2 regions of the Streptomyces sp. NPDC040718 genome follow, and region 2 is predicted to be linked to the other one. Evidence: riboswitches for the same ligand, from Rfam matches in the RefSeq annotation. Region 2 holds a riboswitch; the other holds the start of a gene.
The links. Region 2 has a riboswitch for ZMP and ZTP ahead of ACZ597_RS15950 (bifunctional 5,10-methylenetetrahydrofolate dehydrogenase/5,10-methenyltetrahydrofolate cyclohydrolase). Riboswitches for the same ligand answer to the same signal wherever they lie in the genome.
Positions count from the first base shown of each region.

Region 1: another riboswitch for ZMP and ZTP. It lies ahead of ACZ597_RS04305 (serine hydroxymethyltransferase); the one in region 2 lies ahead of ACZ597_RS15950 (bifunctional 5,10-methylenetetrahydrofolate dehydrogenase/5,10-methenyltetrahydrofolate cyclohydrolase).

Region 1 covers NZ_JBVIXO010000001.1:925,350-931,036, forward strand. Annotated here, with positions in the region: gene ACZ597_RS04295 (2'-5' RNA ligase family protein) at 1-163, opposite strand, end outside; gene trpS (tryptophan--tRNA ligase) at 247-1,260, opposite strand; gene ACZ597_RS04305 (serine hydroxymethyltransferase) at 1,353-2,621, opposite strand; ZMP/ZTP riboswitch at 2,657-2,747, opposite strand; gene rocD (ornithine--oxo-acid transaminase) at 2,865-4,070, shown strand; gene ACZ597_RS04315 (hypothetical protein) at 4,217-4,759, shown strand; gene ACZ597_RS04320 (glutathionylspermidine synthase family protein) at 4,784-5,687, opposite strand, start outside.
Region 2 covers NZ_JBVIXO010000005.1:392,639-398,325, reverse strand. Annotated here, with positions in the region: gene ACZ597_RS15970 (amino acid permease) at 1-883, shown strand, start outside; gene ACZ597_RS15965 (SRPBCC family protein) at 925-1,365, shown strand; gene ACZ597_RS15960 (RNA polymerase sigma factor) at 1,449-3,035, opposite strand; gene ACZ597_RS15955 (methyltransferase domain-containing protein) at 3,250-4,011, opposite strand; ZMP/ZTP riboswitch at 4,069-4,171, shown strand; gene ACZ597_RS15950 (bifunctional 5,10-methylenetetrahydrofolate dehydrogenase/5,10-methenyltetrahydrofolate cyclohydrolase) at 4,232-5,077, shown strand; gene ACZ597_RS15945 (NADH:flavin oxidoreductase/NADH oxidase family protein) at 5,138-5,687, shown strand, end outside.

The DNA.
Region 1 (5,687 bases), on a different contig from region 2:
TCGCGGGCAGCCGGTCCGCCTCCACCTCGGTGGGCGGTACGAGGGTGACGTGCGTGGGGATGCCGTGCGCGGCGGCGTCCCCGAAGCCCGCGCGCAGCTCCTGGAGCTGGCGGCCGTACGGCTCCGGGACCGCGATCGAAACGCCGAGCGTTACGGTCCCCACGTGTGTCTCCTTGGTGTGTGTGCGAGGTGCTGCCGCTCAGTGTGGCGGCAGCACCCCCTCGGCCGCCAGGGGCCTGAGGTCCGTCAGTGCTTGGCCGGCAGGAAACCGAGGTGGTCGTAGGCCTGCGCCAGGGTCTCGGCGGCGACCGCCCGGGCCTTCTCCGCGCCCTTGGCCAGCAGGGAGTCCAGGGTCTCCGGGTCGTCCAGGAACTCCTGCGTGCGCTTCCTGAAGGGTGTGACGAAATCGACCATCGCGCCGGCGAGGTCGGTCTTGAGCGCTCCGTAGCCCTTGCCCTCGTACGAGGCCTCCAGGGCGGGGACCGACTCGCCCGTGAGGGTGGAGAGGATCGTGAGCAGGTTGCTGACGCCGGGCTTGTTCTCGGTGTCGAAGCGGATCACGGTGTCCGTGTCGGTGACCGCGCTCTTGATCTTCTTCTCGGTGACCTTGGGCTCGTCGAGGAGGTTGATCAGCCCCTTGGGGGAGGACGCGGACTTCGACATCTTGATCGCCGGGTCCTGGAGGTCGTAGATCTTCGCGACCTCCTTGACGATGTGCGCGGCGGGGAGGGTGAAGGTCCGGCCGAAGCGCTGGTTGAAGCGCTCGGCCAGGTCGCGGGTCAGCTCGATGTGCTGGCGCTGGTCCTCGCCGACCGGGACGGCGTTCGCCTGGTAGAGGAGGATGTCGGCGACCTGGAGGATCGGGTACGTGAACAGGCCGACGCTGGCGCTGTTGACCCCGCCCTTGGCGGACTTGTCCTTGAACTGGGTCATCCGGCTGGCCTCGCCGAAGCCGGTGATGCAGTTCATGACCCAGCCGAGCTGCGCGTGCTCCGGGACGTGGCTCTGGATGAAGAGCGTGCACCGGTCGGGGTCCAGGCCGGCGGCGAGGAGCTGCGCGGCGGACAGCCGGGTGTTCGCGCGGAGGTCCTTCGGATCCTGCGGCATGGTGATCGCGTGGAGGTCGACGACCATGTAGAAGGCGTCGTGCGTCTCCTGGAGGGCGACGTACTGGCGGATCGCTCCGAGGTAGTTCCCGAGGTGGAACGAACCGGAGGTGGGCTGGATGCCGGAGAGCGCGCGAGGACGGTCAGAAGCCATGCCCCCATTCTTCCACCTGCCCGGCGCCCCTCCGCCCGGCGGGCCGGGCCCCTCCTCCACGCGCCGCGTGGAGGAGGGGCCCGGCACATGCCTCAGGAAAGGGGCAGCCCGGGGGCGGGGAAGGCGGCCATGAGCTCCGCGACCTCGGAACGGATCGCGGCGAGGGCCGGCTCGTCGGCCTTGGCGGCGGCGTCCACCGCGCGGGAGATCCAGTCCGCCACCGCCGGCATGTGCTCCGCCGCCAGGCCGCGGGAGGTCAGCGAGGGCGTGCCGATGCGGATGCCCGACGGGTCGAACGGCTTGCGCGGGTCGAACGGCACCGTGTTGTAGTTCACCACGATGCCCGCCCGGTCCAGGGCCTTCGCCGCGACCTTGCCCGGGACGTCCTTCCCGGTGAGGTCGATCAGGATCAGGTGGTTGTCCGTACCGCCCGAGACCAGGTCGAAGCCCCGCTCCAGGAGCGCCGCGGCCAGCGCCTTCGCGTTGGCCACGACCGCGTGCGCGTACGAGACGAAGGACGGCTGCGCGGCCTCGTGCAGGGCCACCGCGATGCCCGCCGTCGTCTGGTTGTGCGGGCCGCCCTGGAGGCCCGGGAAGACCGCCTTGTCGATGGCCTTCGCGTGCTCCTCGCGGCACATCAGCATCGCGCCGCGCGGACCGCGCAGGGTCTTGTGGGTGGTCGTGGAGATCACGTCCACGTGGCCCGCCGGGGAGGGGTGGGCCCCGCCGGCGATCAGGCCGGCGATGTGGGCCACGTCCGCGACCAGGATCGAGCCGGCCTCCTCGGCGATGGAGGCGAAGGCCGCGAAGTCGATGGTGCGGGGCAGGGCCGTACCGCCACAGAAGATGATCTTCGGGCGTTCGGCCAGGGCCAGCGCCCGCACCGCGTCGTAGTCGACGAGCCCCGTGTCGGGCCGGACGCCGTACTGGACGCCGCGGAACCAGGAGCCCGTGGCCGAGACGCCCCAGCCGTGCGTCAGGTGCCCGCCCATCGGGAGGGCCATGCCCATCACCGTGTCGCCGGGCTTCGCGAAGGCCAGGTAGACGGCCAGGTTGGCCGGGGAGCCGGAGTACGGCTGGACGTTGGCGTGGTCCACCCCGAACAGGCCCTTGGCCCGCTCGATCGCGAGGGCCTCGACGCGGTCGATGTTCTGCTGGCCCTCGTAGTAGCGGCGGCCCGGGTAGCCCTCGCTGTACTTGTTCTGCAGGACGGTGCCGGAGGCCTCCAGCACGGCCGCGGAGACGTAGTTCTCGCTGGGGATCAGCCGCAGGGTCTCCGCCTGGAGGGTCTCCTCGGCGGACACGAGCGAGGCGAGCTCGGGGTCGGTTGCGTAGAGGGCGGGCTGGCGGTGCGCGGTCATCGCGGCTCCTCCGGGGTCGATGTCGAATCTCGTCCCCGCGAGGCCCAGGCGAGCGGCCCTGTGTGCGGTCGTGCGCGCACGACTCCCCCGGAGTCGGTTCTCCGTACGCCAGTCGCCGTGCGTACCGAACACCATAGCGGGCGCGGCACCGAGGAGGTTTCCGGTTCCACGATCCGAGCGACGATACAAATGACGTCACCCACGTCACCCGCGCCACCAGCCAGACGGACGATCGGAGACCCCGTGTCGAGAACTGCTGATGCCATCCGCTCCGCCGACGAACACAGCGCGCACAACTACCACCCCCTGCCGATCGTCGTCGCGTCGGCGGACGGGGCGTGGATGACCGACGTGGAGGGCCGCCGGTACCTCGACATGCTCGCCGGGTACTCGGCGCTCAACTTCGGCCACGGCAACCGCAGGCTGATCGACGCCGCCCGGGCCCAGCTGGAGCGGGTCACCCTCACCTCCCGCGCCTTCCACCACGACCGCTTCGCCGACTTCTGCGCCGAACTCGCCGCGCTGTGCGGCAAGGAGATGGTGCTGCCCATGAACACGGGCGCGGAGGCGGTGGAGACGGCGGTCAAGACGGCCCGCAAGTGGGGGTACGAGGTCAAGGGCGTCCCCGACGGCCAGGCCAAGATCGTCGTCGCCGCGAACAACTTCCACGGCCGTACGACGACCATCGTGTCCTTCTCCACCGACCACGAGGCCCGCGACCACTACGGCCCCTACACGCCCGGCTTCGAGATCGTCCCGTACGGGGACCTGACCGCCCTCGACGCCGCCGTCACCGCCAACACCGTGGCCGTGCTGCTGGAGCCGGTCCAGGGCGAGGCCGGGGTGCTCGTCCCGCCCGCCGGATACCTGTCGGGCGTACGGGAGCTGACGCGCCGGCGGAACGTCCTGTTCATGGCGGACGAGATCCAGTCGGGCCTGGGCCGCACCGGCCGCACCTTCGCGTGCGAGCACGAGGGCGTCGTGCCCGACGTGTACGTCCTCGGCAAGGCGCTCGGCGGCGGTGTCGTGCCCGTGTCGGCAGTGGTCGCCGACCGGGACGTGCTCGGTGTGTTCCGCCCCGGCGAGCACGGATCCACCTTCGGCGGGAACCCGCTCGCCTGCGCCGTCGCGCTGGAGGTGATCGCGATGCTGCGCACCGGCGAGTACCAGCAGCGCGCCGCCGAACTCGGCGACCACCTGCACCGGGAGCTCAACCTGCTGGTCGGCGGCGGTTCGGTGACCGCCGTGCGCGGCCGCGGGCTGTGGGCGGGCGTGGACGTCGACCCGGCTCTCGGGACGGGCCGCGAGGTCTCCGAGAAGCTGATGGAGCTCGGCGTCCTGGTGAAGGACACCCACGGGTCGACGATCCGGATCGCGCCGCCGCTGGTGATCTCCAAGGAGGACCTGGACTGGGGGCTCGACCAGCTGCGGTCGGTCCTCTCCGCGTAGCGGCCGGATGGGCGGGTGCGGCCGGTCCGCCGGCCGTGCCCGCCGCTGCGGTGGACACCGGCAGCGGCCCGCCGGACGATGGGAGGACCCCGTACGGGTGCGCGCCCCGCCGATCCCGGGCCCGACCCTCCGATGGGAGCATCCCCATGCACCGACGCAACCGACACCCCGTGCTCTGCGGCCTCCTGGCGTCCTCCGTCGCCCTCGGCGGCGCCGCCGCCCTCGCCGCACCGGCCGCCGCCGCCCCGGCGGCGGTTCCCGCCGCCAGCTGCACGGTCACGCCCGACCCGCAAGGGCGGTTCGTCGTCATCACCGGCGAGGGGTTCACTCCCCCGCGCACCCTCAACGACGGCGAGTCCACCGAACCGCTGAACATCGACGCCGACGGCAACTTCCGGGTCCAGCGGTTCCAGAAGAACGTCGAGTACACCGTCCTCGCGGTCAACGAGGACCAGTCCCCCGTCTTCGTGAACTGCAAGGTCGCGGGGTCCACGCCCTCCGCCGGGGACTCCAGGGAGTTCCAGAAGGGCTACGCGGACGGGCACCTGGCCGGCATGAAGGCGGCGTCACGGTCGAACTGCGACGTCCCGGCCCAGCCCGACACGAGCCAGGACCACTCCAAGTCCTACTGGCTCGGCTGGAAGTCGGGGGCCGAGACGTCCTTCGACAGCTACTGCGGCGACAACTGACGGATCCTGACGGCCCTGACGGCCCTACAGGATGACATGGGGCAGGAAGCGGGCGTACTCGTCCGTGACGAGCCCCGCCGATTCCCGGATGCCCAGCCCCGCCGCCTCCTCCTCGACGACCCACGCGCCGAGCACCACGCGGTTGCCGTCGAAGTCGGGCAGGGGGGCCAGCGCCTGGAAGACGTACGTCTCCCCCTCGGCCGGGACGAAGGGCTCGCCCTCCCCGCCCGCCTCGTGCAGCGTGACCCCGGCGCCCTCCCGGCCCAGCAGCGGCTTGGCGGCGTACCCGCAGGTGTCGGCCAGCTCGCGCGGCCCGTCGAGGTAGGCGGGCAGCAGGTTGGGATGCTCGGGGAAGAGCTCCCACAGGATCGCCAGCAGCGCCTTGTTGGCGAGCAGCATCTTCCACAGCGGCTCGATCCAGGCGGTGGTGCCCGAGCCGCCGCCGTGGTCGTAGGTGCCCAGCACCTGCGGGCCGAACTCGTCGGTGACCAGCCACTCCCACGGGTAGAGCTTGAAGCAGCCGCGGATGAAGCGGAGCTTCTCGTCCACGAACCGGCCCGAGAGGCTGTCCCAGCCGATCGTCTCGACCGACAGCGCGTGCGTCTCCAGCCCGGCCTGCTCGGCGGTCTCCTGGAGGTAGGCCACCGTCATCAGGTCCTCGCCGAGCTCGTCGGTCTCGGAGTGCGCGAAGTGCACCGGGCCCGGCGGCAGCAGCTCGGCCTGGCGGCGCCAGGCCTCGACGAGCCGCTCGTGGAGGGAGTTCCACTGGTCGGCGCCGGGGAAGCGCTCCTCCATCCAGAACCACTGCGGGCTCGCGGCCTCCACCAGGGAGGTGGGCGTGTCCGCGTTGTACTCCAGCAGCTTGGCGGGCTCGCCGGTGCCGTCGTAGCGCAGGTCGAACCGGCCGTAGAGGGAGGGCTGTTCGGCG
Region 2 (5,687 bases):
GGTGGTCGCGACCGTCCTGAAGCTGGTCCCGCTGCTGCTCGTGGCCGTGGGCGGACTGTTCTTCTTCGACCCGGCGAACCTCGGCCCCTTCCAGGCCACCGACCAGAGCCCCGTGGGGGCGGTCTCGGCCTCCGCCGCGATCCTGCTCTTCAGCTACATCGGCGTCGAGTCCGCCGCCGTCAGCGCGGGCGAGGTCCGCGACCCGGCGCGCAACGTCGGCCGGGCCACCGTCCTCGGCACCGTCGGCGCCGCCACCGTGTACCTGCTCGGAACCCTGGCGGTCTTCGGCCTGGTCGCCCACGAGAAGCTGGTCTCCTCCCAGGCCCCGTTCACGGACGCGGTGAACGCCATCTTCGGCGGCACCTGGGGCGGCACCCTCGTCGCCGGTGCGGCCGTGGTCTCGATGCTCGGCGCCCTCAACGGCTGGACCCTGCTCAGCGCGCAGACCCCGTACGCGGCCGCCAGGGACGGGCTCTTCCCGAAGGCCTTCGAGAAGAAGCAGCGCGGCGTCCCGGTCGTCGGTGTGGTGGTCACGGTCGTCCTGGCCTCCGCCCTCACGGTGTACAACTACACGGCGGGCTCGGCGCGCGTCTTCGAGATCCTCGTCCTGGTCACGACCTTCACCGCGACCGTCCCCTACCTGCTCTCCACCGCCGCCCAGCTCTACTTCCTGGCCTCGGGCCAGGGCGAGCGGGTCCGGCGCGGGCGGCTGGTCCGCGACGCCGTCCTCGCCGGCACGGCCTTCGCGTTCTCGATGTGGCTGGTCGCCGGGTCCGGCTACGCGGCCGTCTACCAGGGCGTGCTGTTCCTCTTCGCGGGCGTCCTCGTCTACGCGCTGATGGCCGCCCGCAAGCGCCGCGCGGCCGGTACGGCCGCGGAGTAATTTGGAAGAAAGACTGGCCAGGGGGGCTCCGAGGGGTCGCCATGTCCGCGATCAGCCATACCATCGACATCGACCGCAGGCCCGAGGACGTCTTCGCCTACGTGACGGACCCCACGCACCTGCCCGAGTGGCAGGACAGCGCCGTGGCCGCCGTCCCGATGGGCGACCTGCCCGTGCACGTCGGTTCCAGGGTCGCCATCACCCGGCAGTTCGGCAAGCGGAGGATCCCCACCACCGTGGAGTTCACCGAGCTCGACCCGCCGAGGAGCTGGCACGTCCACGGGGTCGACGGGCCGGTCCGGCCGGACGTGCAGGGCAGGATCGAGCCCCTCGACAACGGGACGCGCTCACGCGTGACGCTGTCGGTCGACTTCGAGGGCCGCGGGCTGGGCCGGGGGCTGGTCCCCCTGGTGGTGAAGCCCAGGCTCCGCAAGGAGATGCCGCGCAGCGAGGAGAAGCTCAAGCACCTGCTGGAGCACTGACCGCCGCCGCGCCGGCGGCGGGAAAACGCGGAGGCCCGCGCCTGACGGCGCGGGCCTCCGGTGTTTCCGATACCGGGACCGGATCAGTCCAGGTAGTCGCGCAGGACCTGCGAACGCGACGGGTGGCGCAGCTTCGACATGGTCTTGGACTCGATCTGGCGGATGCGCTCACGGGTGACCCCGTACACGCGGCCGATCTCGTCCAGCGTCTTCGGCTGGCCGTCGTTGAGGCCGTAGCGCATGGACACCACGCCCGCCTCACGCTCGGAGAGCGTGCCCAGGATCGACTGCAGCTGCTCCTGGAGGAAGGTGAAGGACACGGCGTCGGCCGGGACGACCGCCTCGGAGTCCTCGATGAGGTCACCGAACTCGCTGTCGCCCTCCTCACCCAGCGGGGTGTGCAGGGAGATCGGCTCGCGGCCGTACTTCTGGACCTCGATGACCTTCTCGGGGGTCATGTCGAGTTCCTTGCCCAGCTCCTCCGGGGTGGGCTCGCGTCCCAGGTCCTGGAGCATCTGGCGCTGCACACGGGCGAGCTTGTTGATGATCTCGACCATGTGCACCGGGATGCGGATGGTGCGCGACTGGTCGGCCATGGCACGCGTGATCGCCTGCCGGATCCACCAGGTCGCGTACGTGGAGAACTTGAAGCCCTTGGTGTAGTCGAACTTCTCCACCGCGCGGATCAGACCGACGTTGCCCTCCTGGATCAGGTCCAGGAAGAGCATGCCGCGGCCCGTGTAGCGCTTGGCCAGCGAGACCACGAGGCGGAGGTTGGCCTCCAGCAGGTGGTTCTTGGCCCGGCGGCCGTCCTCGACGAGGATCTCCAGCTCGCGCTTGAACGCGGGCTTGTGGTCCTCCTCCTCTTCGAGCTTGTACTCGGAGAACAGGCCCGCCTCGATGCGCTTGGCGAGCTCGACCTCCTGCTCGGCGTTGAGGAGCGGCACCTTGCCGATCAGCTTCAGGTAGTCCTTGACGGGGTCGGCGGTCGCGCCGGCCACCATGACCGTCTGCGCCGGGGCGTCGTCCTCGTCCTCGTCGGACAGGACGAAGCCCTGGCCGGCGGCCTTGGGCGCCTCCTCCTCGGTGTCCTCGGCGAGGTCCTCGACGGCCCAGTCCTCACCCTCGACGGCCGGGTTCTCGGCGTCGTCGGCGTCCTTGGCACCGGCCTTCTTCGAGGCGGCGGTCTTCTTGGTGGCCGTGGCCTTCTTGGCGGCGGCCTTCTTGACCACGCGCTTCTTCGGCTCGGCGGCGGCCTCGGCCGACACCTCCTCCGACGCGGCGGCCGACGGAGCGGATATCGCCGCGGCGGCGGCCGGGGCGGGAGCGGTGGCGGAGGCCTTGCGCGCGCCGATGGGGCGCGGCGGGGCCACCGCCTTCTTCGTCACGGTGCGGGCCGGGGCGGCAGCTGCCTTGCGGGGCTTCTTGGCAGCAGCCTTCGTGGCGGGGGCGGCGCTGACGTGGAGGGCGACACCCTCCTCGTCCAGGACCTGGTTCAGGCTGCGCAGGACCCGCTTCCACTGGTCCACCGGGATGCGGCCGGCCTCGAAGGCCTGGCGGACATCGTCACCGTTGATGTGACCCTGCTCGCGGCCGCGCTCGACGAGCGCGACCAGGGCCTCGGATTCGGCGATCTCCGGAGGGAACGTACGGGACGGGCTGAGCGACACAAGGAGCCTCTCGTTGCGAACAGATAAGGAGTGGGCGGGACATCATCGCGCGGACTCGGGAAACAGACCGAAGCGGGTCTGTATTCCGGGGCCGCGCGAGGACACCTGTCGGTTCATCGCCTGCCCGAGTCGATTCGTTACGCGCTGAATTGAGTGACCTGCGCCACGCTGTGGCCGCGCAACCGATCCGGCGGGGATCCGTCCGCACTTCAGGTCACTCCTTCTTGCGGGCCTCGATGAGGAAACGGGCGGTGTGCGCGACGAACGGACCCTCCCTCCCGATCCGTTCGTGGAGCTCGCGCAGCCGGTCGCGGTACTGTCCGACCGTGAAGCCGGGAACCATCCAGATCACCTTCCTCAAGAAGTAGATCACGGCACCGATGTCGTGGAACTCCGTACGCAGCCGCTCGGAGCGCAGGTCGGTGATCTCCAGACCGGCCCGCGCGGCGTCGGCGACCGCGTCGTCGGGGTGGCGGGCGCGCCGGACCTCCTCCGGCTGCGGGCCGAGGAAGTACTCGACGAGCTCGAAGACGCTCGCCGGACCCACCTGCTGCGACAGGTAGGTGCCGCCCGGCACCAGCACGCGGGCGATCTCGTCCCACCAGATGGTGACCGGGTGGCGGCTGGCGACGAGCTCGAAGGCCGCGTCCCCGAACGGCAGCGGCGGCTCGTCGGAGTCCGCCACCACCACCGCGCCCAGCGGGTGCAGCAGCCGGGTCGCCCTGTCGATGTTCGGCGGCCAGGACTCGGTGGCGGCCGTCAGCGGGGGCAGCGGGCCCGCTCCGGCGAGCACCTCGCCCCCGCCGGTCTGGATGTCCAGGGCCGAGCGGACGGTCGCCAGGCGCTCCCCCAGCAGCCGCTGGTAGCCCCAGGAGGGCCGCTGCTCCGTGGCCCGGCCGTCGAGCCAGGAGAAGTCCCAGCCGTCGACGGAGACGGACTCCGCCTCGGCGACGAGATGGTCGAAAGTGCGCGTCATGTCTCGATCGTCCCAGCTCGGACCCCGGTCATCCACCGGATATGTCGACTACAGTGGGCCCCGGGCCGTGACTGGCGTTCGGGTGGATCACCACCGGGGAGCGGCCCGGCGTACACCTCCACGGTCCGTACGCCGTCTGCCGCGCGCCTGGGCGAACCGCGATCCGCAGCGACGTTCAGGAGACCCCGTGACGACTGCCCCCACCGCCACCGCCCAGCTCATGGACGGCACCGCCCTCGCCCGCCGCGTGTCGGAGCGGACCGCCGCCCTCGCGGCGAAGATCACCGAGCGCACCGGCACCGCGCCCTGCCTGGCCACCGTCCTCGTCGGCGAGGACCCCGCTTCCGTGACCTACGTCAAGATGAAGCAGAACCGGTGCGCCAAGGCCGGGATCACCTCCCGCCACGTGGAGCTGCCGGCCGGGACCACCACCGAGGAGCTCGTCGCCGCGATCACCGCCCTCTCCGAGGACCCGGAGATCAGCGGCATCCTGCTCCAGCACCCCGTCCCGCACCACATCGACGAGCGCGCCGCCTTCGAGGCCATCGCCCCCGGCAAGGACGTCGACGGCGTCACCATGCACTCCTTCGCCGCCATGGGCTTCGGCCTGCCCGGCTTCGTCTCCTGCACCCCCGGCGGCATCATGCGCCTGCTGGAGGAGTACGACGTGGACCTCACCGGCAAGCACGCCGTCGTCGTCGGCCGCAGCGCGATCCTGGGCAAGCCCGCCGGGATGCTGCTGCTGGAGAAGAACGCCACCGTCACCTACTGCCACTCCCGCACCCAGGACCTGCCCTCGATCGTGCGCCAGGCGGACGTCCTGGTCGCCGCGGTCGGCAAGGCCGAGTTCATCCGGGGCGAGGACATCAAGCCCGGCGCGGTCGTCCTGGACGCCGGCTACAACGAGGGCAACGTCGGCGACGTCCACTTCGAGTCGGCCGCCGCCCGCGCCTCCCTCATCACCCCGGTCCCCGGCGGCGTCGGCCCGATGACCATCGCGGTCCTGCTGGAGCAGACCGTCCAGGCCGCCGCGGCCCAGGCCGGGCTGGACCTCGCTGAGCTCTGAGGCGATCATCTTGTGGCGCGGCCCCGCGTGACGGCCGCGCCACAAGCTTGGGGGACTCGGATGGACCTGTTCGCACCGCTCGACCTGCCGGGGGGCACCACCCTTCCCAACCGTCTCGCCAAGGCCGCCATGGAAGAGAGCCTCGCCGCCCAGCCCGGCCAGCTCCCCGACGGGCGCATGGAGCGGCTGTACGCCCGCTGGGCGCGCGGCGGCGCCGGCCTGGTCATCACCGGCAACGTGATGGTCGACCGCCGGGCCCTGACCTCCCCGGCCACCGTCGTCCTCGACGAGGACTCCCCGCTGGAGCCCTTCCGCCGCTGGGCCGCGGCCGCGACCTCGGGCGACGCCCGGGTCTGGATGCAGATCAACCACCCCGGCCGGCAGGTCGGCTCCGACATGCCCGGCACCGCCTGGGCCCCCTCCGCCGTCCCCATCCGCCTCGGCCGGCACACCAAGCGCTTCGCCCGCCCCACCGCCATGACCGAGGCCGACATCGAGGCGACGATCGCCCGGTTCGCCCTCACCGCCCGGCGGGCCGAGGAAGCGGGCTTCCACGGCGTACAGGTCCACGCCGCGCACGGCTACCTCCTCAGCCAGTTCCTCTCCCCGC